Regions from separate parts of the Streptomyces sp. NPDC002787 genome, predicted to be linked through region 2. Evidence: predicted binding sites of a transcription regulator. Region 2 holds the regulator's gene; each other region holds the start of a gene.
What was found. The regulator HrcA, encoded in region 2, represses chaperone genes, less so after heat shock. The targets are predictions, from matches to a motif close to TTNGCACTCNGNNNNNCNGAGTGCNAA.
Positions count from the first base shown of each region.

Region 1 (9,667 bases), on a different contig from region 2:
TCCAGGCCGTGGCACGCGCCGAGCACACCGCCGTAGCCCGGGGCCGGCCAGGTCAGCTCGTACAGGTGCGCCCGGCCGCCGCCCGCGACCTGCGCCTCGGCCAGCCGGAGCGAGGGTATGCCGAACAGCCAGTCCGTCTGCACGCGTTCGAACAGCGCGGCGGGCGTGGCGTCCGGGTAGGCCGCGCGGTAGGCCCGCTCACCGTCCGGGCCGCCCGGCGCGAACGTCCGCAGGGCCCAGGCCGCCTGCTCCTCGCCGATCTTGTCGAGCTGCCCGGCCAGGACGAGGAACAGCCGGAACTCGTCGCGGTTGTGGCCGACCAGCAGCTCCACGTCCCGGCCCGCACCCGCCGCCAGCGCCTCCCACGGGGTGCACGGCAGCACCTCACCGTCGACGACCGGCGAGAAGGGCGTGGCGGTGGGCGCGACCTGCCCCCACCGGTCCTCGTACTGTCGCATCTTCGCGCCCACCGCCTCGCCCACCGAGGTGAGTTGGCGCGGATCGACGGAGGACAGCGCGGCGGCCGTCGGGGAGAGGCCCGCCTCCTTGGCTATCTCGGCCGCGATGTCCCGGGCGAGCGCGTCGGAGAAGAACGTACCGGGCACGCTCTGCGCGATGGCCCGCCCGAACAGACCGCGCGCACTCGGCATGGCCAGCAGCGAGGCGACGGAACCCGCTCCCGCCGACTCCCCGAAGACCGTGACCTGCCCGGGGTCACCGCCGAACGCCTCGATGTTGTCCCGCACCCACTCCAGCGCGGCGACCTGGTCCAGCAGGCCCCGGTTCGCGGGCACCCCGTCGATGCTCGCGAAACCCTCGATACCCACGCGGTAGTTGAAGGTGACGACGACCAGATCACCGGCCCGCGCGAGATGCCGCGCGTCGTAGCCGGGGCTGCCGGAGTGGCCGAGTTTGTAGGCGCCGCCGTAGATCCACACCATCACCGGGCGGCGGGCGGCCGGGTCCGCCTCCGGGGTCCAGACGTTGACCGTCAGCCAGTCGTCACCCAGGGGCCCGTCCAGTGTGCCCATTCGGCCCTGGATGCCCGACTCCTGCGGAGGCGGCGGGCCGAAGTCGTACGCCTCCCGGGTCCCCTCCCAGGCACGCACGGGCTTCGGCGCCGCGAACCGGGCCTCCCCCACGGGCGGTTCGGCGAACGGAATCCCCCGGAAGACGGCGAGACCATCCTCTCCCCGTCCGCGCACCGCACCGGCCCGGGTGCGCACGACAAGATCACCGACTGCTGTCATTCGTCGACTCCTCGCTGAGGGTGAAGCGGTCTTCCGCCTCACCCAAGCCCAGCGAGCTTGCCTGAGTCAACCAACTGAAGCCGGAAACGGACTACTTGAAGGGAACGTTCACGCAGGCCAGCCGCGCACCGGCAGTGCCCGCGTGGCCCTCGTGGGTGGAGGTGGCCGTCTCGTGCAGCACCACGGAACGGGCCCCGCCGTCACGGAACCGCCAGTCGACGACCGCGACGGAACGCGCCGAGCCGTCGTCGTTGGTGTTCAGATCCAGCCACACCTCGTTCTCGGGGTTAGCGTATTCCGGGTCAACGGACGGCTGCTTCGGGTCCAGCTTGTCCTGGTAGTGCGGCCCGGCGTCGGCGGGCAGCTTCCCGCACGGCTTGGTGTGGACGTGGGCGCCGTACGTACGGTTCGCGACGAGGTCCCGCAGCCGCAACTCGATCCGCGTACCGCCGTCCCGCCGCAGCTCCTCCTTGACCTGCACCCGCCCGGCTAGTGGCACGAGTTCGGTGTTGTAGGTGACCGCCGGAGCCAGGTCGGCGGTGTCCGCCGGCGCGAAGACCGTCTTGACGACGACCTTCTGTACGGGCGCCTTCACGGACGCTTTCACCGACGCGTCCACGGACGCGTTCGCGGACGCCTTCCCGACGGTCTCGCTGGCTCCCGCCGTGGCGGCGACGGCGAGACCGCCCGCCACGGCCGCCACGGCGGCACCGGCCGCGATGAGGCGCTTGCTCCTGAGGGTGAGCTTGTGTCGTGCCATTGGATCTCTCGTCCCGTTCCTGGAGGGGGGTGAAGGGGAGCGGCCGCACACAACAGAACACCCCAACTGCCACCGGAAGAGCGGCCGTTGGGGTGCCGGGCGACGCTGCGGGCTCGACCCTACAACGACGCATATGACGGAATTAGATCACTACCGCCAGGTAATGAGGAGAGTTGGCGAAAGATCCTCAGCTGAGGGAGCCCAGCGCGGCCGGCTCGAACGCCTTCAGCTCACCGAAGCGGCCGTCGAGCACCTTCGCCGCCCACTCGGGGTCCTGGAGCAGCGCGCGGCCCACGGCGACGAGGTCGAACTCCTCGGCCTCCAGGCTGTCCAACAGGTCGTCGATCCCCTTGAGGGTCGCCCCCTCACCGGTGAACGCCGCGAGGAACTCGCCGTCCAGGCCGACCGAGCCGACGGTGATGGTGGGCTTGCCGGTGAGCTTCTTCGTCCAGCCCGCGAGGTTGAGCTCGGAGCCCTCGAACTCCGGCTGCCAGTAGCGGCGCGTGGAGGCGTGGAACGCGTCGACACCGGCCGCGACCAGCGGTTTCAGCAGCGCCTCCAGCTCCTCGGGCGTCTCGGCGAGCCGCCCGTCGTACGCCTCCTGCTTCCACTGCGAGTAGCGGAAGATGACGGGGAAGGTCGCGGACACGGAGTCCCGTACGGCCGCCACGATCTCCGCCGCGAACTTCGTACGGGCGACGAGGTCACCGCCGTAGGAGTCCGTACGGCGGTTGGTGCGCTCCCACAGGAACTGGTCGATCAGATAGCCGTGGGCGCCGTGGAGCTCGACGCCGTCCATGCCTATGCGCTCGGCCTCGGCGGCGGACTTGGCGAAGGCCGCGATGACCTCGTCGATGTCGGCCTGCGTCATGGCCCGGCCGCCCTCGGCCTCGGTGCCGTCGACCTTCAGTCCGGAGGGACCGAACACCGGGGCGTCCGGGAAGAGCTTGCCCTGCTGCCGGACGGTGCCGATGTGCCACAGCTGCGGCACGATCGTGCCGCCCCCGGCGTGCACGGCCTCGGCGACCTTCGCCCACCCGGCGAGCTGCTCCTCCCCGGCGAACCGGGGCACCCCGTCCAGGTCTCCGGCCGTCTCGTGCCCGACGTACGTCCCCTCGGTCACGATCAGCCCGACCCCCGCGGCAGCCCGCCGCCCGTAGTACGAGGCCACGTCCGCGCCGGGCACACCGCCGGGCGAGAACACCCGCGTCATGGGGGCCATGGCGATCCGGTTGGGGATGGTCAGACCGTTGATCGTGACGGGGCGGGACAGCACCTCGGCGGCACGGGAGGTGGAGGCGGTGGTCACGTGGGGGCTCCTCGGTGGGTCGTACGGACATCGAGCGGAAGATGCACTACATGCGCACGCATGTAAGTTCTTCTCTGCTCAACCACCCCGCCCGTCACGGAATTCCACCGCGGCATCCCACCGACTGTGACCCCGGACACGCCCGAGGGCGGCACCCCCTGACTCGGCAGGGGGTGCCGCCCTCGGTACACGCGGGACGGTGATCGACCAGGGTCGATCAGAAGTCCATGTCACCGCCCGGCATACCGCCACCGGCGGGCGCGGCGGCCTTCTCCGGCTTGTCGGCGATGACGGCCTCGGTGGTGAGGAAGAGCGCGGCGATGGAGGCGGCGTTCTGCAGGGCGGAACGGGTCACCTTCGCCGGGTCGATGATGCCTTCGGCGATCATGTCGACGTACTCACCGGTCGCGGCGTTCAGACCGTGACCGACGGGCAGGTTGCGCACCTTCTCGACGATGACGCCACCCTCGAGACCACCGTTGACGGCGATCTGCTTGAGCGGGGCCTCCAGGGCGAGCTTCACGGCGTTGGCGCCGGTCGCCTCGTCACCCTCCAGGTCCAGCTTCTCGAAGACCGTGGAGGCCTGGAGCAGGGCCACGCCACCACCGGCGACGATGCCCTCCTCGACGGCCGCCTTCGCGTTGCGAACGGCGTCCTCGATGCGGTGCTTGCGCTCCTTGAGCTCGACCTCGGTCGCGGCACCGGCCTTGATGACGGCCACGCCGCCCGCGAGCTTCGCCAGGCGCTCCTGGAGCTTCTCGCGGTCGTAGTCCGAGTCGGAGTTCTCGATCTCGGCACGGATCTGGTTGACCCGGCCCTGGACCTGGTCGGTGTCGCCGGAGCCGTCGACGATCGTGGTCTCGTCCTTGGTGATGACGACCTTGCGGGCGCGGCCCAGGAGATCCAGGGTCGCGTTCTCCAGCTTGAGGCCGACCTCCTCGGAGATGACCTCGCCGCCCGTGAGGATGGCGATGTCGCCGAGCATGGCCTTGCGGCGGTCACCGAAGCCCGGGGCCTTGACGGCGACGGACTTGAAGGTGCCACGGATCTTGTTGACGACCAGGGTCGACAGGGCCTCGCCCTCGACGTCCTCGGCGATGATCAGCAGCGGCTTGCCCGACTGCATGACCTTCTCCAGGAGCGGGAGCAGGTCCTTGACGTTGGAGACCTTGGAGTTGGCGATGAGGATGTAGGGGTCCTCGAGCACCGCCTCCATGCGCTCCATGTCGGTCGCGAAGTAGGCGGAGATGTAGCCCTTGTCGAAGCGCATGCCCTCGGTGAGCTCGAGCTCCAGACCGAAGGTCTGCGACTCCTCGACCGTGATGACGCCTTCCTTGCCGACCTTGTCCATGGCCTCGGCGATCAGCTCGCCGATCTGGGTGTCGGCGGCGGAGATGGAGGCCGTGGAGGCGATCTGCTCCTTGGTCTCGACCTCCTTGGCCTGGTCGAGCAGCGCACCGGAGACGGCCTCGACGGCCTTCTCGATACCGCGCTTCAGGGCCATCGGGTTGGCGCCGGCCGCCACGTTGCGCAGGCCCTCGCGGACGAGCGCCTGGGCGAGGACAGTCGCGGTCGTCGTGCCGTCACCGGCTACGTCGTCCGTCTTCTTCGCGACTTCCTTGACCAGCTCGGCGCCGATCTTCTCGTACGGGTCCTCGAGCTCGATCTCCTTGGCGATGGACACACCATCGTTGGTGATCGTGGGGGCGCCCCACTTCTTCTCGAGGACGACGTTCCGGCCCTTGGGGCCGAGCGTCACCTTGACGGCGTCCGCGAGCTGGTTCATGCCGCGCTCGAGGCCGCGCCGCGCCTCCTCGTCGAACGCGATGATCTTGGCCATGTGAAGTGGTCCTCCCGGACTGGGGTGGATTGCTCCGGACCGCGCTGGCGCCCGCGACGGACGGCCTGCCTGCCTCGTGGTTCCTTGCCCCACATGGCCTGCGGGCCTCACCGACCCGGTCCTCGTTGTCACTCTCACCTTCAGAGTGCTAACGCCAATGATTAGCACTCGCCCCCTGCGAGTGCAAGCGCCTCTCGGTGATCCGCAGGTGAACGCGCCCCCGCGCGCCCTCCCGGCAGCGGCTCGACGCGGCTCGTCAGCGGCTCGGAGCCTCTAGGTCACCCCCACACGCAGGAAGGCCCGCACCCCTGTACGGGGTGCGAGCCCTCCCGAAAAGAACGAAGAACGTCGCTGCGTTGAAACCCGGCGCGTACTTCAGCCGGCCGCCAGCCGGACCATGTCCGCCTGCGGCCCCTTCTGACCCTGCGAGATCTCGAACTCGACCCGCTGGCCCTCTTCCAGGGTGCGGTAACCGTCCATCTGGATCGCGCTGTAGTGGACGAATACATCCGCACCACCGTCGACCGCGATGAAGCCGTACCCCTTCTCCGCGTTGAACCACTTGACGGTGCCCTGAGCCATGCCTAACTCCCCTATTACTGGCCCTTGCACAGATCCACACTTCGTGGATCCGGGTCAGACCTCACCCCCCAACGGTTGGGGGTGTGCGCCGGAACGCGTCGACCGCGGCCGAATGTATCTGTCCAACTGCCCTCTGCAACAGGGCAATCGGACGAGAATTCTGGACACGACCGGTCGGGAATGTACGAACAATTCCCCCGAATTCAGGGCAAGTCGGGCCCCACAAAAGGAATGAAACACGCAAAAGTCATGCACACTTTGGCTACTTCATATAGGGCGTGCGGCGCGATCAAATATGCGCCCGGCATGAAATCACTACGGTGATCGGCCCGGGTTCCCCAACTGTACCGTGCTCAATCATAGAGAATTGCCCCCTCCGCTTCTCTCGCGGAGGGGGCAATTCGATGAACGCTCGGTAATCATTGTTACCGACGGTTACTACCGGCCGGTACTGACCGCGGGTCAGCCGCCCGCGACGGCCGGGATGATCGACACGCCCGCACCGTCGGGCGTGGCCGTCTCCAGCCCCTGCTCGAACCGGACATCGTCGTCATTCACGTACACATTCACGAACCGCCGCAGCTTGCCCTGATCGTCCAGAACCCGGGCGGCGATCCCGTTGTGGTTCTTCTCCAGGTCGGCGATGACCTCGGCGAGGGTCGCTCCTTCGGCCTGAACCTCGGCCTGACCACCGGTGTAGGTACGAAGGATGGTAGGAATGCGTACGTTGACGGACATGATGTGAAACCTCCGGGAAGTGCAGCGAACCTGAGGGGCGCGGGGAACTGCGCGACCAGCCCTCACAGGCCCGCAGCCGAACAACTAGCGGTAACGAGCCTTACGCAAGACCAGCCGCACGGAACGAATCAAGGTTGGGCCGAATCGTCGCGGTGAGCCCGGTCCCGGCCACCGCGTCCAGCGTCTTCAGACCATCCCCCGTGTTGAGGACGACCGTCGTCAGCGAGGGGTCGAGCACCCCGTTCTCGATCAGCTTCCGGGTGACTCCGACCGTCACCCCGCCCGCGGTCTCCGCGAAGATCCCCTCGGTCCGCGCGAGAAGCTTGATCGCCTCGACGACCTGCTCGTCGTTCACGTCCTCCACGGCCCCACCCGTACGCCGGGCGATGTCGAGGACGTACGGCCCGTCCGCCGGGTTGCCGATCGCGAGCGACTTCGCGATGGTGTTCGGCTTCTGGGGCCGCACCACGTCGTGCCCGGCCTTGAAGGCCACCGACACCGGCGAGCACCCCTCCGCCTGCGCGCCGAAGATCTTGTACGGCTTGTCCTCGACGAGCCCGAGCTTGATCAGCTCCTGCAGACCCTTGTCGATCTTCGTGAGCTGCGACCCGGAGGCGATCGGCACGACCAGCTGGTCCGGCAGCTTCCAGCCGAGCTGCTCGCAGATCTCGTACGCGAGCGTCTTCGACCCTTCCGCGTAGTACGGCCGCAGGTTGACGTTGACGAAGCCCCAGCCCTCGCCGGCCGGGTCGCCGATCAGCTCGGAGCAGAAGCGGTTCACGTCGTCGTAGTTGCCCTCGATGCCGACGAGCTCGCCGCCGTAGATCGCGGCCATGACGACCTTGCCCTGCTCCAGGTCGTGCGGGATGAACACACAGGACCGGAAACCGGCGCGCGCGGCGGCGGCGCCCACGGCACCGGCGAGGTTGCCGGTGGAGGAGCAGGAGAGGGTGGTGAAGCCGAAGGCGCGGGCCGCCTCCAGGGCCTGGGCGACTACGCGGTCCTTGAAGGAGTGCGTCGGGTTGCCGGAGTCGTCCTTGATGTAGAGCCCGCCGGTCACGCCCAGCTCACGCGCCAGGTTGTCGGCCTTGACGAGCTGGGTCCAGCCGGGGTTGATGTTCGGCTTGTCGGCGACATCGGCCGGGACGGGCAGCAGGGGCGCGTAACGCCAGATGTTGGCGGGCCCGGACTCGATCTTCTTCCGCAGCTCCTCCGCCTCGTAGGCGGAGTAGTCGTACGCGATCTCCAGCGGCCCGAAACACTCCTCGCAGGCGAAGACCGGTCCCAGCGGAACGCGGTGACCGCACTCGCGACAGCTGAGGGCGGCGGCGGGGCCGAGGTCGACGGTCTTCGTGGATTCGGTTACAACAGTCTGCGCAGCCATGTGAGGCGAGGCCCTTTCTCCTCATCTTCCTCACGACGCATCTCGCCGTGAGACGGATTTGGCACCTTCCCTAGCCGGGAGCCTCGCGGGGTGATCGACAGTGATCGTCACGAGACCGGCTGGAGGGTTGCCGGGGCTTCATCGGGCCGTATCCCTCTGCCCCTCTGGATGAGCGGTATTTGGTTGTATACGCACACGAACACCGACATGCGATGGTCACCAGCGTTGTCCAAGACTGTAACCGAAGGCCAGGACAGTTGAGAGAGCCGTCCGAACCGCGAGATGAACGCAGAGGAGCCGCGCACTGTGCTGAAAGAAGTCGAGCGCTGGCTGAGCACCCGCTCCTGGTCCATGGCCGACCGCCCGCTCCACAAGATCATGGCCGCGAAACGGGCCTCGGGACAGACGATCAGCGTCGTCCTGCCCGCGCTGAACGAGGAGGCGACGGTCGGCGACATCGTCGCGATCATCCGCCATGACCTCATGCTGCAGGTCCCGCTCGTCGACGAGATCGTGGTCGTCGACTCCGGCTCGACCGACCGTACGTCCCAGGTGGCCGCGGCGGCCGGGGCGACGGTGGTCCACCGCGACGAGATCCTGCCCCGTATGCCCACCGCCCCCGGCAAGGGCGAGGTCCTGTGGCGCTCCCTCCTCGTCACGAGCGGCGACATCGTCTGCTTCATAGACGCGGACCTCAAGGAGTTCTCCTCCGACTTCGTCTCCGGGATCGTCGGCCCGCTGCTCACCGATCCCGGCGTCGACCTCGTCAAGGCGATGTACGACCGCCCCCTCACGGTGTCCGACGGGCGCGCCTCCGGCACGACGGCCGCCGGCCAGGGCGGCCGTGTGACCGAACTCATGGCCCGCCCCCTCCTCAACATGCACTGGCCCCAGCTGGCCGGCTTCGTCCAGCCCCTCGGCGGCGAGTACGCGGCCCGCCGATCCCTGCTGGAACAGCTCCCCTTCCCGGTGGGCTACGGCGTGGAGCTGGGCATGCTGATCGACGCGCTCCACCTGGTCGGCCTCGACGCGCTCGCGCAGGTCGACGTGGGCGTCCGCAAGCACCGCCACCAGGACGGCGCGGCGCTCGGCCGCATGTCCGCGGCGATCTATCGAACGGCTCAGCTCCGGCTGGCCCGGGGCCACCTGGTCCGGCCCGTCCTGACCCAGTTCGAGCGGGGTGCGGAGGGCTTCGAGCCGCGGACGTACTCGGTGGACCTGGAGGAGAGGCCGCCGATGATCGAGATCACGGAGTACGCGCGGCGGAGGGCCGCTTGAGCGAGGGGTCGAGCGGTCGAGTGGCGGGCCGTGCTTTTCAGGCCCGCAGGGCCTGGTCTTCAGGGGCGCGGGGAACTGCGCGACAAGCCCCCACCGGACCCGCACTCGCCGTCCCACAGGCACCCCCCACCCCCCGGGGCGCTCCTGTATACGGCCGAACCGTACGTTTGACCGGTTCCACCGCTGGCTAGGTTGAGCCGTATGGCATCAACGCACGGCGCGGAAGTCCTGGTCGCGTCCAACCGCGGCCCGGTCTCCTTCTCGCTCGACGAAACCGGCGCACTCACCGCCAAGCGCGGCGGAGGCGGGCTCGTCTCGGGCCTGTCGGCCATCGGACCGGACGTCGGCGCGGTGTGGGTCTGCTCGGCGCTGGGCGACGGCGACCGCGAGGCGGTACGGCGCTCCTCCGGCGCCCACCTCTCCGTGGACGCGACCGGAGGGCAGCGCGTCCGCATGCTCGACATCCCCGCCGACGTGCACCACGACGCCTACAACGGCGTGGCCAACTCCACGCTGTGGTTCGTGC
Region 1 covers NZ_JBSFVC010000012.1:104,229-113,895, forward strand. Annotated here, with positions in the region: gene ACWD26_RS18250 (carboxylesterase/lipase family protein) at 1-1,250, opposite strand, end outside; gene ACWD26_RS18255 (superoxide dismutase family protein) at 1,342-2,010, opposite strand; gene ACWD26_RS18260 (NADH:flavin oxidoreductase) at 2,198-3,319, opposite strand; gene groL (chaperonin GroEL) at 3,537-5,159, opposite strand; gene ACWD26_RS18270 (cold-shock protein) at 5,535-5,741, opposite strand; gene ACWD26_RS18275 (MoaD/ThiS family protein) at 6,204-6,479, opposite strand; gene thrC (threonine synthase) at 6,580-7,863, opposite strand; SAM riboswitch class I at 7,882-8,038, opposite strand; gene ACWD26_RS18285 (glucosyl-3-phosphoglycerate synthase) at 8,170-9,141, shown strand; gene ACWD26_RS18290 (alpha,alpha-trehalose-phosphate synthase (UDP-forming)) at 9,343-9,667, shown strand, end outside.
Region 1: a site for HrcA is predicted at 5,285-5,311, ahead of groL (chaperonin GroEL). Genes of this name have one in related genera too.

Region 2 (9,667 bases):
TGGAGGTCGTTTCCAAGACAAGCGTGGACCGGGACTACACGGTCAAACGGTCGATCTACGCAGCGGCCAAGATCCCTGCCTACTTCATCATCGACCCCATCATGGGCCAGTGTGTGCTCCTCACCGAGCCGACGGGTGAGGGAGAAGACGCGGACTACCGGTGCCAACGGATCACCAAGTTCGGCGACCTCACCCCGCTGGAGCACATCGGCATTGAGCTGGACACCAGCGAATTCGCCGCGTACGAGAAGGTCAGGCCTCACCGCTACCCGTGACGAAGTCGATCAACTCCTCCACCCTCCCCAGCAACTCCGGCTCCAGGTCCTTGTAAGACCCCACCCGCCCCAGAATCGCCTGCCACACCGCCCCCGTGTTCTCCGCGGGCCACCCCAGCGCCCGGCACACCCCCGTCTTCCAGTCCTGCCCGCGCGGCACGCGCGGCCACGCCGTGATGCCCACCGCCGACGGCTTCACGGCCTCCCAGATGTCGATGTACGGGTGGCCCACGACGAGCGCGTGCTCGCTGGTCACCGACGCGGCGATCCGGGACTCCTTGCTGCCGGGGACCAGGTGGTCGACCAGGACCCCGAGACGCGCGTCGGGCCCCGGGGCGAAGTCCGCGACGATCGACGGGAGATCGTCCACGCCCTCCAGGTACTCCACCACCACGCCCTCGATGCGCAGATCGTCGCCCCACACCTTCTCGACGAGTTCGGCGTCATGGCGGCCCTCGACGTAGATGCGGCCGGCGCGGGCCACGCGGGCGCGGGCGCCCGGGACGGCCACCGAGCCCGAGGCCGTGCGGGAGGGGCGGACCGGGGCCGACGACGAGGGGCGGACCAGCGTCACCACCCGGCCCTCCAGGAGGAAGCCACGGGGTTCCAGCGGGAACACCCGGTGCTTGCCGAAGCGGTCCTCCAACGTCACCGTGCCCGCCTCGCAGCGGATGACGGCGCCGCAGAAGCCGGTGGTGGGTTCCTCGACGACCAGACCGGGGTCGGCCGGGACCTCGGGGGCCGGCTTGGGCTTCTTCCAGGGAGGGGTCAGGTCGGGTGAGTACTGGCGCATCCGGATGACGATAGGAGAAGCCGCGCCCGGAAGCTCCAGGGGTCAGCGCGACACGCCGAAGCGGCGGGCCAGCGCGTCGCGTTGGGCCCGTACGAAGGCCGCGTCCACCACCGCCCCGTGCCCGGGGACGTAGAGCGCGTCCTCGCCGCCCAGGGACAGGAGGCGGTCCAGCGCGGCCGGCCAGCGGGCGGGGACGGCGTCGGGACCGGCCTGGGGCTCGCCGGACTCCTCGACCAGATCCCCGCAGAAGACGACCTCCGGAGCACCCGCCCCTGCCGACCCCTGAGCACCCGCCCCTGCCGACCCCGGAGTCCCCGGAACCAGCACCGCGAGGTCATGGCCCGTGTGGCCGGGGCCGACGTTCGCCAGCAGCACCTGGACGCCGCCGCCCAGGTCGAGGGTCCACTCGCCGGAGACATGGTGGCGGGGCGGGACGAGGAGGTCGGCGGCCTCGGAAGCCGCCGCCGGATCGAGACCGTGGCGTACGGCGTCCGTGCGGAGAACATCACGTTCGCGGGTCAGCACCCCGCCCAGGCCGACCGCGCCGAAGACCTCCACCCCGGCGAAGGCGGCCGCCCCGAAGACATGGTCGAAGTGGGGGTGGGTGAGCGCGAGATGTGTCACACGGGCGCCGCCGAGCAGTTGACGCGCCTCGGCGCGCAACCGCGCGCCCTCTCGCAGGCTCGAACCCGCGTCGATCATGAGGGCCGCACCGTCCCCGACCACCAGCCCGACCGTGCAGTCCCAGCCGGGCAGGCGGCACCGGCCGACACCAGGCGCCAATCCCTCCCACCCGAGCTCTTCCCAAGTCACCGTCATGAGCCGACGCTAGCTGTAGCTCCCCGGGCGAAGTGTTCCGGGGAGGGCACCCGCCCGGTCGGAAAAGCGTCACCATCGCCCCGCCCCCGTCCGTCGACGACGCGTACCCGTCAGTAGAAATCGGTCCGGCGCCGCCGGTGAAAGCGACCCGACATCGCCGGACAGGTCGGTACACGTCGGCATGACGTGGCTGGACCGGCCTTGCCGGGGGCGTACCCCACCGCCGTACACTGGGCGGGGAGTGTTGGCACTCGCCCGGGGTGAGTGCCAAGGGGGAGTCACAGGAGAGCGAGCTGGAGGTGTGCGCGATGCTCAGTGAACGCAGGCTCCAGGTGCTGCGCGCCATCGTCCAGGACTACGTGGGCACCGAGGAGCCGGTCGGTTCCAAGGCGCTGACGGAGCGGCACAACCTCGGCGTCTCCCCGGCGACCGTCCGCAACGACATGGCGGCGCTGGAGGACGAGGGCTTCATCGCCCAGCCCCACACCAGCGCGGGCCGCATCCCCACCGACAAGGGGTACCGGCTCTTCGTCGACAAGCTGGCCGGCGTCAAGCCCATGACCCCGCCCGAGCGGCGCGCCATCCAGAACTTCCTGGACGGCGCGGTCGATCTCGACGACGTGGTGGCGCGGACCGTGCGGCTGCTGGCGCAGCTCACGCGGCAGGTCGCCGTCGTGCAGTACCCGTCGCTCACGCGGTCGACGGTGCGGCACGTGGAGCTGTTGTCGCTGGCGCCCGCCCGGCTGATGCTCGTGTTGATCACGGACACGGGACGGGTGGAGCAGCGGCTGGTGGACTGCCCGGCGCCCTTCGGAGAAACGTCACTCGCCGATCTGCGCGCCCGGCTGAACAGCAAGGTCGCGGGCCGCCGGTTCACCGACGTTCCCCGGCTGGTCGAGGACCTGCCGGAGGCGTTCGACGTCGAGGACCGGGGCACGGTCACGACGGTGCTCTCCACCCTCCTCGAAACCCTCGTCGAGGAGAACGAGGAGCGGCTGATGATCGGCGGCACCGCCAATCTCACCCGCTTCGGACATGACTTCCCCCTCACCATCCGGCCCGTTCTGGAAGCCTTGGAGGAGCAGGTCGTCCTCCTCAAGTTGCTTGGCGAGGCCGGGGATTCGGGCATGACCGTACGCATCGGTCACGAGAACGCCTATGAGGGACTCAACTCCACGTCCGTCGTCTCCGTCGGTTACGGTTCGGGCGGCGAGGCAGTAGCGAAGCTGGGCGTGGTCGGACCTACGCGCATGGACTATCCGGGAACGATGGGAGCGGTACGAGCGGTGGCACGGTACGTCGGACAGATCCTGGCGGAGTCTTAAGTGGCCACGGACTACTACGCCGTGCTCGGCGTGCGCCGCGACGCGTCTCAGGACGAGATCAAGAAGGCGTTCCGGAGGCTCGCGCGCGAGCTGCATCCGGACGTCAATCCCGATCCGAAGACCCAGGAGCGGTTCAAGGAGATCAACGCCGCCTACGAGGTGCTCTCGGACCCGCAGAAGAAGCAGGTCTACGACCTCGGCGGCGACCCCCTGTCCCAGGCGGGCGGCGGAGGCGCGGGCGGCTTCGGCGCCGGCGGCTTCGGGAACTTCTCGGACATCATGGACGCCTTCTTCGGTACGGCGTCCCAGCGTGGTCCTCGGTCGCGTACGCGCCGGGGCCAGGACGCGATGATCCGGCTGGAGATCGACCTCGACGAGGCGGCCTTCGGCACGACGAAGGACATCCAGGTCGACACGGCCGTCGTCTGCACCACGTGCAGTGGTGAGGGCGCGGCTCCGGGCACGACCGCCCAGACCTGTGACATGTGCCGTGGTCGTGGTGAGGTCTCGCAGGTCACGCGGTCCTTCCTCGGCCAGGTCATGACCTCCCGGCCCTGTCCGCAGTGCCAGGGCTTCGGCACGATCGTCCCGAACCCGTGCCCCGAGTGCGCGGGCGACGGGCGCGTGCGGTCGCGCCGGACGCTCACGGTCAAGATTCCGGCCGGTGTCGACAACGGCACGCGGATCCAGCTGGCCGGTGAGGGCGAGGTCGGGCCCGGTGGCGGTCCCGCCGGTGACCTCTACGTCGAGATCCACGAGCTGCCGCATCCGATGTTCCAGCGGCGCGGCGACGATCTGCACTGCACGGTGACGATCCCGATGACGGCGGCGGCGCTCGGCACGAAGGTGCCGCTGGAGACGCTGGACGGTCTTGAGGAGGTCGACATCCGACCCGGGACCCAGTCCGGGCAGTCGATTCCGCTGCACGGGCGGGGTGTCACGCATCTGCGCGGTGGCGGGCGTGGGGATCTGATCGTCCACGTCGAGGTGCAGACGCCGACGAAGCTCGACCCCGAGCAGGAGGGGTTGCTGCGGCAGCTCGCCGCGCTGCGGGGGGAGGAACGGCCTACGGGGCAGTTCCAGCCGGGGCAGCAGGGCTTGTTCTCTCGGCTGAAGGACGCGTTCAACGGGCGGTGAGTGGGGTGCGTTGTCGGGTGCGGGCCCGGTGGGGCTTCTCGCGCAGTTCCCCGCGCCCTTGAAAGATCAGGCCCCTGCGGGCCTGAAGGACCAGCCACCCGTCGGCCTGAAAGACCAGCCGCCCGCAGGCATGAAAGGCAACCGGCGGCGCCCCTGAAAAGCACGGGGCGCAGCCCCTGCTTTTCAGGGGCGCGGGGAACTGCGCGGCCCGCCCCCCACGCACCCGCACCCGACGACCACCGTCCGCCCCCGATTCGGCTGCGCCCAGAGCGCGTGGCACCATGCCGTCATGTCCTCCGCGCTGACCGATCTCGTCCCGCTCCCGATCGTGCAGGCCCCCATGGCCGGCGGCGTCTCCGTGCCCCGACTGGCCGCCGCCGTGTCCGAGGCGGGCGGGCTGGGGTTCCTCGCCGCCGGGTACAAGACGGCCGACGGGATGTACCAGGAGATCAAGGCGCTACGGGCGCTGACCGCGCGGCCGTTCGGCGTGAACCTCTTCATGCCGCAGCCCGAGTACGCCGAGCCCGCCGCCGTCGAGGTGTACGCGGAGCAGCTGGCCGGTGAGGCCACCTGGTACGACGCCGAGCTGGGCGACCCCGACAGCGGGCGCGACGACGGCTACGAGGCCAAGCTCGCCGTGCTCCTCGACAACCCGGTGCCGGTGGTGTCGTTCCACTTCGGCTGCCCGACCCCCGAGGTCATCGAGTCCCTCGCCCGCAAGGGCACGCTCACCCTGGTCACCGCGACCTCGGCGGAGGAGGCCCAGGCCGTGGAGCGGTCCGGCGCCCACGCGGTGATCGTGCAGGGCGTCGAGGCGGGCGGCCACCAGGGGACCCACCGCGACGACCCCGAGCGGGACCGGGCCGGCATCGGACTGCTCTCGCTCGTCGCCCAGGTCCGCGAGGCCGTGGCACTGCCGATGGTCGCGGCCGGCGGCATCATGCGCGGCGGCCAGATCGCCGCGCTTCTCACGGCGGGCGTGAGCGCGGCCCAGCTCGGCACGGCGTTCCTGGCCACCGCCGAGTCCGGCGCGCACGCCGTGCACAAGCAGGCGCTGACCGACCCCCTCTTCGTCCGTACGGAGCTGACCCGCGCCTTCTCCGGGCGCCCGGCGCGCGGCCTGGTCAACCGGTTCCTGCGGGAGCACGGCCCGTACGCCCCCGTCGCCTACCCCGAGGTCCACCACCTCACCTCGCCGCTGCGCAAGGCCGCCGCGAAGGCCGGGGACGCGCAGGGCATGGCGCTGTGGGCCGGGCAGGGGCACCGGATGGCGCGGGAGCTGCCGGCCGGGGAGCTGGTCGAGGTGCTGGCCGCCGAGATCGCCGCCGCGCAGGCCGAGCAGGCCGCCGCGCGAGTCGGCAGCCAGGGCGGCGGCCGGGCCGGGAGCGAGGGCCGATGACCGCACCCGTGTTCGTGGTCGACTCGCTGGACCTGCCGGACGGCTGCGGCGGCGAGTTCGTCCTCGACGGCCCCGAGGGGCGGCACGCCGTCTCCGTGAAGCGGCTGCGGGCCGGCGAGGACGTCGTCCTCACGGACGGGCGCGGGCGGTGGGCGGAGGGGATCGTCAAGGCCGCCGAGGGCAAGGACCGGCTCGTTGTCAGGGGCCTGGACAGCGTCCACGAGGAGGCCCCCGAGCAGCCGCGTATCACCGTCGTCCAGGCGCTGCCCAAGGGGGACCGGGGGGAACTGGCCGTCGAGACCATGACCGAGGTCGGGGTCGACGCGATCGTGCCGTGGGCCGCCTCGCGCTGCATCACGCAGTGGAAGGGCGAGCGGGGGGTGAAGGCTCTCGCGAAGTGGCGGGCGACCGCGCGGGAGGCGGGGAAGCAGTCGCGGCGGGTGCGGTTTCCCGAGGTCGGGGAGTTGGCGAGCAGCAAGCAGGTCGCCGGGGTTCTCGCCGGGGCGGATTTCGCGGCCGTGCTGCACGAGAGCGGGGAGGAGACCCTGGCCACCGCCGAGTTGCCCTCGACCGGGGAGATCGTGCTTGTCGTGGGGCCCGAAGGGGGTGTGTCCCCGGAGGAGTTGGCACTCTTCCGGGAGGCGGGGGCCGGGGCGTACCGGCTGGGGCCGAGTGTGTTGCGTACGTCTACTGCCGGGACGGCGGCGGGGGCGTTGTTGTTGGGGCGGACGGGGCGGTGGTCCTGAGGGTGCGGGTGCCGGTTGTTCGTGGTTGCTCGCGCAGTTCCCCGCGCCCCGGAAGGGCCTGAGGCCCTTCAACGCCCCCACTCGGCCGTATGCGGTCTTTCGTCTCGCGGCGGGTGGTGGCAGGCTGCCGTGCCATGGGGGCATCGAGGCGTATCAGGGCGTATCGGGCGGGTGGGCGTCGGCTCCTGGTGGGGGTCGGGCTCGGGGTGAGCGCGGTCGTGGGGCTCACGGCGTGCGAGATGGGCGACGGGCTCAACACCGGCGCCGTCGCGTACACGACCGATCAGACGGGGACCAAGGAGCTGGAGCGGCAGGGCGTCGACGTCCAGTGGTTGAACTGCACGGCGTCGTACGACAGGGACGGCGACGGCGAGAAGTCCTCGTCGCCCTCCGTGTCCGTCAACACCGTCGCGGACGTCGACTGCACGGGTGAGGACAAGGAAGGCCGGGACATCAGCCTCACCGGGAAGGTGACGAAAGAGGTCGACGGCAGGTGCGTGCGCGGGGATCTGACCGCGAAGGTCGACGGCAAGGAGTGGTTCCAGGTCGACGTGCTGGGCAACTGCGACGCCCCCGACCCGACTCCCGGCACCGGCTCGCCCCGGCCCGGTCAGCCGGATCAGCCCGGGCCGACCGTGACGGTCACCGTCACCCAGACCATCTGGTGCCACAAGGACCCGCAGTGCTGGCCGGAGGGCAAGTGAGGCCCGGTGCCAGGGACATGATCCAAACCCCTCCCAATCAGGCGGAACGCTGCTTACAGTGACCGGGTGACTCAGCTTGCGTATCTCCGGTATCCGCACCTGCACGGCGACCTGGTCGCCTTCACCGCCGAGGACGACGTGTGGGTCGCCCCTCTGGACGGCGGCCGTGCCTGGCGGGTCAGCGCGGACAACGTGCCCGTGAACCATCCGCGCATCTCCCCGGACGGCACGACCGTCGCGTGGACCTCCACGCGGGACGGCGCGCCCGAGGTGCATGTCGCGCCCGTCGACGGCGGGTCGGCCAAGCGCCTGACGTACTGGGGGAGTTGGCGCACCCAGGTGCGCGGCTGGACGCCCGACGGCCGGGTCCTCGCGCTCAGCACCTACGGCGAGGCCAGCCTCCGGCGCAGTTGGGCGCGGGCCGTTCCGCTCGACGGCGGCCCGGCCACCACCCTCCCGTACGGACCGGTCGGCGATGTCGCCCACGGCCCCGCCACCGTGCTGCTGTCCGCGCCGATGGGGCGCGAGGCCGCCTGGTGGAAGCGGTACCGGGGCGGCACGGCGGGCAAGTTGTGGATCGACCGCGCGGGCGGGTCCGGCGAGGGCGCCGGAGAATTCGCGCGGCTGCACGCCGAGTTGGACGGGAACCTCGAATACCCGCTGTGGGTCGGGGACCGGATCGCGTTCCTGTCCGACCACGAGGGCGTCGGGGCGCTGTACTCCTCCCTCGCCGACGGCTCGGACCTACGCCGCCACACCCCCGTCGACGGCTTCTACGCCCGGCACGCGGCCACCGACGGCACCCGCGTCGTGTACAGCTCCGCCGGCGAACTGTGGCTGCTGGACGACCTGGACGGCGCCGAACCGCGCAGGCTCGACATCCGGCTGGGCGGACAGCGCGTGGACCTCCAGCCGTTCCCGGTGAACGCCTCCCGCTGGTTCGGCTCCGCCTCGCCCGACCACACGGCCCGGGGCAGCGCGGTCTCCGTACGCGGCTCCGTCCACTGGATCACCCACCGCTCCGGCCCCGCCCGGGCGCTCGCCGCCGAGCCCGGCGTACGGGCCCGGCTGCCGCGCACCTTCCGGGTGGAGGGCGAGGAGTGGGTCGTGTGGGTGACGGACGCGGAGGGCGACGACGGGCTGGAGTTCGCCCCGGCGACCGGTGTCGGACCGGGCGCCACCCCGCGTCGGCTCGCCGCCGGGCAGTTGGGCCGTGTCCTCGGGCTCGCCGTGGCACCCGACGGCAGCCGGGTCGCGGTCGCCGCGCACGACGGCCGGGTACTGCTCGTCGAAAGGGAGACCGGAGAGGTCCGCGAGGTCGACCGCAGCGAGGACGGGGAGGTGACCGGGCTGGTCTTCTCGCCGGACTCGGCCTGGCTCGCCTGGTCGCACCCCGGCCCGCGCCCCCTGCGCCACCTCAAGCTCGCCAACACCGCCGACCTGTCCGTCACCGAGGCGACCCCGCTGCGCTTCCAGGACTTCTCGCCGACGTTCACGCTCGACGGCAAGCACCTCGCCTTCCTCTCCGCCCGCGCCTTCGACCCGGTCTACGACGAACACGTCTTCGATCTCCATTTCGTCAGCGGTGCTCGTCCGCATCTGATCACCCTGGCCGCGACCACCCCGTCGCCCTTCGGGCCGCAGCGCCACGGGCGGCCGTTCGAGGCGCCCGAGAAGGACGAGACCCCGGACAGCGAGGGCACCCCCGCGACCCGTATCGACCTCGAAGGGCTCGCCGACCGGATCGTGCCCTTCCCGGTCGAGGCCGCCCGCTACTCGACGCTCCGCGCCGCCAAGGACGGCGTGCTGTGGCTGCGCCACCCGGTCACCGGCGTCCTCGGCCACTCCCGGGCCACGCCCGACGACCCCGACCCGAAGACCTCCCTGGAGCGTTACGACCTCGCCCAGCGGCGCCTCGAGTACCTCGCCTCCGACGCCGACCACTTCGCCGTCAGCGGCGACGGCAAGCGCGTCCTGCTGTGGACCGACGACAAGCTGAAGGTCGTACCGAGCGACCGTCGTGCCTCCAACGACGACGAGAGCGACAGCAACATCACCGTCGACCTCTCGCGCGTCCGGCAGACCGTCGACCCGGCCGCCGAATGGCACCAGATGTTCGACGAGACCGGCCGCCTCATGCGGGACAACTTCTGGCGCCCCGACCTGGGCGGAGTGGACTGGGGCGGCGTACTGGACCGGTACCGCCCGGTGGTGGACCGGCTGGCCACCCACGACGACCTGGTCGACCTGCTGTGGGAGGTGCAGGGCGAACTGGGCACCTCCCACGCGTACGTCACCCCGCGCGGCCGGGGTGGCTCCGCCGACCGGCGGCAGGGGCTGCTCGGGGCGGACATCTCCCGGCACGAGGACGGCCCGCAGGGCTCCGCGCTGTGGCGGATCGACCGGGTGCTGCCGTCGGAGACCTCCGACCCGGACGCGCACTCGCCGCTCGCCGCGCCCGGTGTCGCC
Region 2 covers NZ_JBSFVC010000019.1:1,044-10,710, reverse strand. Annotated here, with positions in the region: gene ACWD26_RS25870 (Uma2 family endonuclease) at 1-275, shown strand, start outside; gene ACWD26_RS25865 (DUF3097 domain-containing protein) at 253-1,068, opposite strand; gene ACWD26_RS25860 (MBL fold metallo-hydrolase) at 1,111-1,887, opposite strand; gene hrcA (heat-inducible transcriptional repressor HrcA) at 2,196-3,212, shown strand; gene dnaJ (molecular chaperone DnaJ) at 3,213-4,349, shown strand; gene ACWD26_RS25845 (nitronate monooxygenase) at 4,639-5,748, shown strand; gene ACWD26_RS25840 (16S rRNA (uracil(1498)-N(3))-methyltransferase) at 5,745-6,494, shown strand; gene ACWD26_RS25835 (hypothetical protein) at 6,629-7,198, shown strand; gene ACWD26_RS25830 (S41 family peptidase) at 7,265-9,667, shown strand, end outside.

Region 3 (9,667 bases), on a different contig from region 2:
AGGCCCACGACCAGGACGTACGGGGCCACACCCTCGTCTGGCACAGCCAGAACCCGAGCTGGCTCGACAACGGCACCTGGACGCCCGCACAACTCAGCCAGCTGATGAACGACCACATCGCGCTGGAGGTCGGCCGCTACAAGGGGCGCCTGGCCGCCTGGGACGTGGTGAACGAGCCGTTCAACGAGGACGGCACCTACCGCCAGACCCTCTGGTACAACGGCCTCGGCGCCGACTACATCGCCCAGGCCCTGACCGCCGCCCGCGCCGCCGACCCGGCCGCCAAGCTCTACATCAACGACTACAACGTCGAGGGCGTCAACGCCAAGAGCACGGCCCTCTACAACCTGGTCAAGGACCTGAAGGCACGTGGCATCCCCATCGACGGGGTCGGACTCCAGGCCCACCTGATCCTCGGTCAGGTCCCCTCCACGCTCCAGCAGAACATCCAGCGCTTCGCCGACCTGGGCGTGGACGTCGCCATCACGGAACTCGACATCCGCATGCAACTCCCGGCGACCGAGGCGAAGCTGGCCCAGCAGCGCGCCGAGTACGACGCCGTGGTGAAGGCGTGCGTGGCCGTGACCCGCTGCACCGGCCTCACCGTCTGGGGCTTCACCGACTCCGACTCCTGGATCCCGGACACCTTCCCGGGCGAGGGCGCGGCGACCCCGTACGACGAGAACTACCGCCCGAAGCCCGCGTACTACGGCATCGTGACCGCACTCGGCGGCACGGGAACGACGCCTCCGCCGTCGACGGACGGCTGCTCGGCGGCGTACAGCGTCGCGAACCAGTGGAACACCGGCTTCACGGGCAACGTCACGATCCGCTGCGCCGCCGGGTCCTCGCTCTCCTCCTGGCGGGTCACCTGGACGTTCGGGGCGGGCCAGCGGGTCGGCCAGGCCTGGAACGCGACGTGCGCCCAGACCGGTACGACGGTCAGCTGCGCCAACGCGTCCTGGAACGGGAGCGTGCCGAGCGGCGGTTCGGTGAGCTTCGGTTTCAATGGCACCTGGAGCGGGAGCAATCCCGTACCGACCGTGACGTTGGGCTGAGAAGTCTGAGAATTTCCGAAGGAAACGCAGCAAGCGGTTCCTGCACGTAACAATTCGGACGTAAGTTCCTGTGTGTGACTGGTGAAGAAGACGAGTACGGGGGCGTGGGCAGACGGCGGCGCTGGCTGAAGTTCGCGGGGTGCACGCTCGCCGGCGTCCTCGTACTCGGCGCGGTCGGAGCGGGCTGGGCGTTCTGGCGGCTCAACGACAACATCGAGAGCGTCGACATCAACAGCGCGCTCGGCGACAACCGGCCCGCGAAACCCCGGTCCTCCTCGGATGCGGAACCCTCCTCGCTGGGCTCCGCCGCGCCGCTGCCGAGCGGCGCGCTGAACATCCTCGTCCTCGGCTCCGACTCCCGCAGCGGCGAGGAGAACGCGGAACTCGGCGGCGGTGGGGAGGACTCGGGCGCCCGCTCCGACACGGCGATGGTCGTCCATCTCGACGAGGGCCGCACCGGCGCGACCGTCGTCAGCATCCCCCGCGACACCCTCGTCACCCGCCCGTCCTGCCCGCTGGAGTCGGGCGGTTCGACGTCGGTGGCGCACAACGTGATGTTCAACAGCGCGTACGCGGTCGGCGGCCCGGTCTGCGCGGTCAAGACCGTCGAGTCGGTGACGGACGTCCGCATGGACCACTACATCGAGATCGACTTCTCCGGCTTCGCGAAGCTCGTCGACACCCTCGGCGGTGTCACGGTGACGACGGACGAGGACATCGACGACGAGGACAGCCATCTGACGCTGGAGGCCGGCACCCACCACCTGGACGGCGAACAGGCCCTGGCCCTGGCCCGCACCCGCCACGGCATCGGCGACGGCAGCGACCTCGGCCGCATCGCCCTCCAGCAACAACTGGTGAAGTCCCTGCTGGACCAGGTCTCCTCCACCAACCTGCTGTCCAGCCCGACCCGGCTCTACCAGGCCGCCGACGCGATCACCGACAGCCTGACGACGGACACCGGCCTGGACTCGCTCGGCGAGCTGAGGAGCCTCGGCCAAAGCCTGAAGGGCCTGTCGTCGGCCAGCACGAAGACCGTGATGATGCCGGTGATTACGGCGCCCTACGACCGCAACCGCGTGGTGGCGGACGAGCCGGAGGCGAGCGAGCTGTGGGAGTCGCTGAAGTGAGGTCCGCAGCCGCAGCCGTCGGTGTCGGTCGGTCGCGTGCAGCCGGCCTCAAAGAATGTCGAAGATTTCTTGGCGGCCGTGTCGATCCGTGCGGGGCCCGTTCGACGTAGGGGTGAGAGGCGGGGAGAGACCCCGCCGATCCTTACCGAGGGAGTCACCATGCCGCGTTACCTGTCGATGGTCCGGATCGACGAGACGACCGCGCCCGCCGAGGGGCCGAGCCCCGAGCTGATCCAGCGGATGGGGGATCTGCTGGAGGAGATCACCAAGGCCGGGGTCATGCTCGACACGGCCGGCCTGATGCCGACCGCGCAGGGGAAGAGGGTGCGCTGGGAGGGCGGGCAACTGTCGGTCACCGACGGGCCGTTCACCGAGACCAAGGAGGTCGTCGGGGGCTATGCGCTGATGCAGTGCAAGGACATGGCCGAGGCGGTCGAGTGGGCCAAGCGGTTCCTGAAGGTGCACGAGGAGCACTGGACGGTCACCTGCGAGGTGCGGGAGATCCAGGAGGGCTGAGCCTGTTTGGCGAAGTTGTCCTCCGGGTGTCTGATGGTGGGCTGTGACCCCACAGCCCACCCCCGCTCCCACCCCCGCTCCTGCTCCCGCCCCCGATTCCGGCACGGCCGTCGAAACCGTCTTCCGGATCGAGTCGCCCCGCCTCATCGCCGGTGTCGCGCGGATCGTGCGGGACGTCGGCATCGCGGAGGAGCTGGCGCAGGACGCGCTGGTCGCGGCGCTGGAGCAGTGGCCGCGGGACGGGGTGCCGGACAACCCGGGTGCCTGGCTCATGGCCACGGCCAAGCACCGGGCGATCGACCTCGTGCGCCGCCGGGAGCGCTATGCGCGCAAGCTCGCGGAGGTGGGCCGGGACCTGGAGGCGGCGGGACCCCATGTCGACCAGCCGTCCGACCCGGACGACATCGACGACGACCTGCTCCGCCTCGTCTTCACGGCCTGCCACCCGGTGCTCTCCGCCGAGGCCCGTATCGCCCTCACCCTCCGTCTCCTCGGCGGCCTGACCACGGCCGAGATCGCCCGCGCCTTCCTGGCCCCCGAGCCGACGATCGCCCAGCGCGTCGTCCGCGCCAAACGGACCCTCGCCACCAAGGCCGTCGCCTTCGAGGTCCCCTACGGCCCCGACCGCGAGGCCCGCCTCGACTCGGTGCTGGAGGTCATCTACCTGATCTTCAACGAGGGCTACGCGGCCACCGCCGGCGACGACCTGCTGCGGCCCGCCCTCTGCGAGGACGCCCTCCGACTCGCCCGGGTCCTCGCCCAGCTGATGCCCAAGGAGCCCGAAGTGCACGGCCTGGTGGCCCTGCTGGAGCTCCAGGGGTCGAGGGCCGCCACCCGCACGGGGCCCTCCGGGGAGCCGGTCCTGCTCAAGGACCAGGACCGCCGCCGCTGGAACCGTCTCCTCATCGCCCGCGGTTTCACCGCCCTCGGCCGCGCCACCGCCACCGCCACGGGCGCCCCGGGTCCGTACGCCCTCCAGGCCGCCATCGCCGCGTGCCACGCCCAGGCCTACACGTACGAGGAGACGGACTGGCAGCGGATCGCGACCCTGTACGCCCTGCTCGCCGCCCGCTCCCCGTCGCCCGTGGTGGAGCTGAACCGGGCGGTCGCCGTCTCCATGGCGCAGGGCCCGGGTCCCGCCCTGGAGATCGTGGACGCCCTGGCCGCCGAACCCGCCCTCCGCGACTACCACTTGCTGCCGAGCGTGCGCGGGGACCTGCTGCGGAGGCTGGGACGTACGGAGGAGGCTCGGGAGGAGTTCGTACGGGCGGCGGGGCTGGCACGCAACGAGCGGGAGCGGGCGTTGCTGCTGGCGCGGGCGGAGGGGGAGTGAGGGGATAGGGGGAGGGGGTGTGAGGGGCTTGCGTCACGGGGAGGGCTGGGGCGCCGGGTGGCCGATCAGCATCGTCGGGGCGCCGGCGACCCGGGTCAGGAAGACCGTCGCCGAGTTGCGTCCCTGTGGCTTGACCTTCTTCCGCAGCTCCTCCGGCTCGACGGCCGACCCCCGCTTCTTCACGGTCAGGATGCCGACCTCACGCTCTCTGAGCAGGGCCTTCAACTTCTTGACGTTGAAGGGGAGTTGGTCGGTGATCTCGTACGCGGTGGTGTAGGGGGTGGGGTGGAGGGCGTCCGCGGTCACATAGGCGATGGTCGGGTCGATGAGACCGCCGCCGTCGAGTCCGGCGGCGACCTCGGCGACGAGGTGGGCGCGGATGACGGCGCCGTCGGGCTCGTAGAGGTAGCGGCCGACGGGGCGGACACGGGGGTCGGGGAGGCCGCGGCCGAGGAGGGTGCGCGGGCCGGGGAGAAGGGTCGCGCGGACGGCGGCCGCCGCCCCCGTGCCGAACCAGAGCACCGCCTCCTTCACATCGCCGCCGTCCGAGATCCACTCGGCCTCGGCCTCGGCGGGGACCGCCTCGTGGGGGATGCCGGGGGCGATCTTCAGGGCGGCGCGCGGCGCCTTGAGCGCGGTGGCGACGGCCCAGGAGAGCGGGGGCGAGTAGGCCTCGGGGTCGAAGATCCGGCCCCGGCCGCCGCGCCTGGCCGGGTCCACGAAGACCGCGTCGTACGGCGCGACGTCCACGTCCGTGACGTCCGCCTCCCGCACCTCGATCAGGTCGGCGAGGCCGAGCGCGTCGGCATTGGCGCGGGCCACCGCCGCCGTCAGGGGGTCGCGGTCGACGGCCAGGACGCGGATGCCGGCCCGCGCGAGGGCGATCGCGTCGCCGCCGATGCCGCAGCACAGGTCGGCCACGGAGGTCACGCCCAGGGCGCGCATCCGCTCCGCCCGGTACGTCGCCACGGTCGTCCTGGTCGACTGCTCGACCCCGTTCGGCGTGAAGAACATCCGCTCCGCGTCCGCCGCGCCGAACTTCGCCGCCGCCCGCTGCCGCAGCCGGGCCTGCGCCATCGCCGCCGAGACGAGCTCGGCCGGGTGGTCCCGGCGCAACCGGGTCGCCACGGCCAACTCCCGCGCCGGCTCGGTACCGCGCACCTCGTCGAGGAGAGCGCGGCCCTCCGGGGTGAGGAGGGGGGTGAGGAAGGCGGCGGGATCGAGGTCGTTCACCGGGCCATTGTCCGCCAGGGAGGGAGGCGTTGTAGGCCAGTCGGTGGACCGTGTGGGGCCGTCGGCGGTGTCGGGGCGGTGGGAAGGGGGCGGCCTGCGAGGATGCAGCGCCATGCGATTTGTACGACAAAATGATGTTAAGGGTGCCAAGTGGTCGGGTTCCGGGAGGGGGAGCGGTGGCCCCCGGGGCGGCGGTCTCCGGCGTGGCAGCCTCCGGCGTGGCGGCCTCCGGGGCGGCGGTCTCCTGGGCGGCGGTCTCCTGGGAGGTACCGCCGTGCTCGCCGTGGCGGTCATCGTGTCCGGGTGCACCTGGGGCGGTGCCGAGAAGGCTTCGGGGAGCGGTTCCGGCGGGTCCGGGCCTTCCCGTGGCTCCGGGGAACTCGAGAGCGCGGATCCGGTCCACGGTCAGCCCGGACGGCGGCGCCCTCTTGACGCGCCCGCCGCGCGGGCCATCGACAGGTACGCCGCGAAGTCGCGCCGGGCGCACGCCGCGCGGGTCGCCGCCGCGAAGCGCTGGGGGCTGACCCAGGCGCCCCTGCTCCCGCCCGCGCCCCCGGCGACGAAACCGGCGCTCAAGACCCGCAAGGGGTTCGAGGTCGACGGACACGTGGAGGACGGACTCCCGCCGGTCTTCACGACCGTCCCCACCCGCCACAAGGTCGTCTTCCTCACCATCGACGACGGCGCCGAGAAGGACCCCGCCTTCCTGCGCATGATGAGCGACCTGAGGATCCCGTACACCGCCTTCCTCAGCGACTACCTGATCAAGGAGGACTACGGCTACTTCGAGCGGATGCGGGACCGTGGCGTCGTCCTGAACAACCACACCCTCAACCACCGCTTCATGCCCGCCCTCTCCTACGCCGCCCAGAAACGCGAGATCTGCGGCATGCAGGACGTGATCGAGAAGCGGTACGGCGAACGGCCCACCCTCTTCCGGCCGCCGTACGGCAGCTACGACCAGGACACCCTCCGCGCCGCCAAGACCTGCGGCGTCAAGGCGGTCCCCCTCTGGAACGAGGAGGTCTTCGCCGACCGCTGGGACTACCGCGAATGGGACCGCGAACTCCGCCCCGGCGACATCGTCCTCAGCCACTTCCGGGGCAAGGCCGACTGGAAGGGCACCATGCCCGACATGATCCGCCGCTTCCTGAACCTGGTGACCGCCGAGGGGTACGCGGTGGCGAGGCTGGAGGACTACCTGTGAAGGACGCCGGGGGCGGCCGGCCGGGAGGACGAGGACGAGGAGGGGGAAGGGCGACGGGAGGACGCCGGGTGCCTGGAGGGCGAGGAACCCGAGCAGAGCGGACAGCGCGAGCAGCGCGGACAGCGCGGGGAGTACGGGCAGCGCGGGGAGCGCGGGGAGTACGGGCAGCGCGGGGAGCGCGGGGAGCGCGGGGAGTACGGGCAGCGCGGGTAGTGCGACGCGGGGCGCGCGCTTCGACGGCCCGTACGCCGGTCGCCCGCGCCGTGGCCGCCCTCTCCTCCCTCGCAGTTCTCGCCGTACTGCTCCTCGCCGGATGCGCGCCCGACCCCGTCGACCACGCCGGCCGAGCGGAGAAACCGGGGGCCGAGGTGGCGGCGAAGGGACCGGGGGCCGAAGCGGAGGCGGAGGGCCCACGGCCGGCGCCAGGGCCGGGGGCATCAGCGGCAGCGACGCCCCGGACACCGACTCCGGCACCCCCGACCCCGGCCCCGACCTCGACGGCCGCGCCCTCGAGCGCCCGGCCCACCGGTCCAAGTTCAGCCACGTCCCGCCCCGGCGGGGCCGACGGCGCATCGACCCCTGCCCCCTCCACCCCCTCCACCCCCTCCGTCCCGCGCACCCGCGCACGCGCCCCCGCCCCCGACGCCTCCCCTCACCACCTCCGCCCCGACTCGCCCCCGTACCGCCGCTGGGGCCTCGCCGCCCCCCTCGCCCCCGCGCCCAAGGTCCCCGACCGGCCGTCCGCCCCGGGCGCGGCGGGGCCCGGTCTGCCGCCCGTCGTCGATCGTGTGCGGACCCGGGACAAGGTCGTCTTCCTCACGTACGACGACGGGGCCGAGAGGGACCCCCGGTTCGTCGACATGGTCCGGGAGCTGCGGCTGCCGGTGAGCATGTTCCTGACGGACAGCGTCGTGGGGCCGGGCTACGGCCACTTCGCACGGCTGCGCGCGGTCGGGGTGACCGTGCAGAACCACACGCTCGACCACACCGCCCTGCGCGGCCTGCCGTACGCCGGACAGCGGGCGGAGATCTGCGGCCAGCAGCACAAGCTCAAGCAGCGCTTCGGTGTCCGCCCGACCCTCTTCCGCCCGCCGTACGGCGTCTACGACACCACCACGCTCCGCGCCGCCGCCGACTGCGGCATCTCGGCCGTCGTCCTGTGGCGCGCGGCCCTGCAGACCACCGACCCCCGCCCCACGGTCGGCGACCACCTGCGCCCCGGCGACATCGTCCTGGTTCTCTCCCACTCCCGGATCAGAGGCCCCGAACAGCTCAAGGGCACGACGCTCACGGAGATGACGACGCGGCTGCTGCGCCGCATCCAGGAGCAGGGCCTGACGGTCGGCCGCCTGGAGGACTATCTCTGACGCCCCTCCGGCCCCCTGGAACCGCCTCCGACACCCCGCCACAACCCACGCAATTAGCAGTCCGCTTGACCGAGTGCTAATCGCGGTCATAGTCTCAGGTCTGGCACTCCCCCCTGGAGAGTGCCAACTACGCGACGGGCAGGTCCGGCACCCGCGACGACGGATCCACCTGGTCGCCACCTCAGACAGTTAACCCCGTGAGATCTCCGAAGGGGGAGGTCGGATCGTGACGACCACCAGCTCCAAGGTTGCCATCAAGCCGCTCGAGGACCGCATCGTGGTCCAGCCGCTCGACGCCGAGCAGACCACCGCCTCTGGCCTGGTCATCCCGGACACCGCCAAGGAGAAGCCCCAGGAGGGCGTCGTCCTGGCCGTGGGCCCGGGCCGCTTCGAGAACGGCGAGCGCCTGCCGCTCGACGTCAAGACCGGCGACATCGTGCTGTACAGCAAGTACGGCGGCACCGAGGTGAAGTACAACGGCGAGGAGTACCTCGTCCTCTCGGCTCGCGACGTCCTCGCGATCATCGAGAAGTAATTCACCAGGCTTCCCGCGAGGCGTACATCGTCCCGCGAAAGCACATTGCTTTGAGCTGCGCCCCTGGCCCCCGCGACCATTAATCAGCCGGGCGTCGGGGGCGCGGTTCGTTTCACCAACGTTTTCCGAGAGGGCTGAACCGCTCCCATGGCGAAGATCCTGAAGTTCGACGAGGACGCCCGTCGCGCCCTCGAGCGCGGCGTCAACAAGCTTGCCGACACGGTCAAGGTGACGATCGGCCCCAAGGGCCGCAACGTCGTCATCGACAAGAAGTTCGGCGCCCCCACCATCACCAACGACGGTGTGACCATCGCCCGTGAGGTCGAGGTCGAGGACCCGTACGAGAACCTCGGTGCCCAGCTGGTGAAGGAGGTGGCGACCAAGACCAACGACATCGCGGGTGACGGTACGACCACCGCCACCGTGCTCGCCCAGGCGCTCGTGCGCGAGGGCCTGAAGAACGTCGCCGCGGGTGCCTCCCCGGCCGCCCTGAAGAAGGGCATCGACGCCGCCGTCGCCGCGGTCTCCGAGGAGCTCCTCGCAACCGCCCGCCCGATCGACGAGAAGTCCGACATCGCCGCCGTCGCCGGTCTGTCCGCCCAGGACGCCCAGGTCGGCGAGCTCATCGCCGAGGCGATGGACAAGGTCGGCAAGGACGGTGTCATCACCGTCGAGGAGTCCAACACCTTCGGTCTGGAGCTGGACTTCACCGAGGGCATGGCCTTCGACAAGGGCTACCTGTCGCCGTACTTCGTGACGGACCAGGAGCGTATGGAGGCCGTCCTCGACGACCCGTACATCCTCATCCACCAGGGCAAGATCGGCGCCATCGCCGACCTGCTGCCCCTGCTGGAGAAGGTCATCCAGTCCAACGCCTCGAAGCCGCTGCTGATCATCGCCGAGGACGTCGAGGGCGAGGCCCTCTCCACCCTCGTCGTCAACAAGATCCGCGGCACCTTCAACGCGGTCGCCGTCAAGGCCCCCGGCTTCGGCGACCGTCGCAAGGCGATGCTGCAGGACATGGCGACCCTGACCGGCGCCGAGGTCATCTCCGAGGAGGTCGGCCTCAAGCTCGACCAGGTCGGTCTCGACGTGCTCGGCTCCGCCCGCCGCGTCACCGTCACCAAGGACGACACCACGATCGTCGACGGCGCCGGTGACTCCGGGGCCGTCCAGGGCCGTGTCGCCCAGATCAAGTCCGAGATCGAGAACACGGACTCCGACTGGGACCGCGAGAAGCTCCAGGAGCGCCTCGCGAAGCTGGCCGGCGGCGTGTGCGTCATCAAGG
Region 3 covers NZ_JBSFVC010000005.1:194,711-204,377, forward strand. Annotated here, with positions in the region: gene ACWD26_RS08950 (endo-1,4-beta-xylanase) at 1-1,058, shown strand, start outside; gene ACWD26_RS08955 (LCP family protein) at 1,133-2,188, shown strand; gene ACWD26_RS08960 (YciI family protein) at 2,348-2,704, shown strand; gene ACWD26_RS08965 (RNA polymerase sigma factor) at 2,748-4,037, shown strand; gene ACWD26_RS08970 (class I SAM-dependent methyltransferase) at 4,071-5,270, opposite strand; gene ACWD26_RS08975 (polysaccharide deacetylase family protein) at 5,383-6,477, shown strand; partial or broken gene ACWD26_RS08980 (polysaccharide deacetylase family protein) at 7,137-7,844, shown strand; gene groES (co-chaperone GroES) at 8,071-8,379, shown strand; gene groL (chaperonin GroEL) at 8,527-9,667, shown strand, end outside.
Region 3: a site for HrcA is predicted at 7,898-7,924, ahead of groES (co-chaperone GroES). Genes of this name have one in related genera too.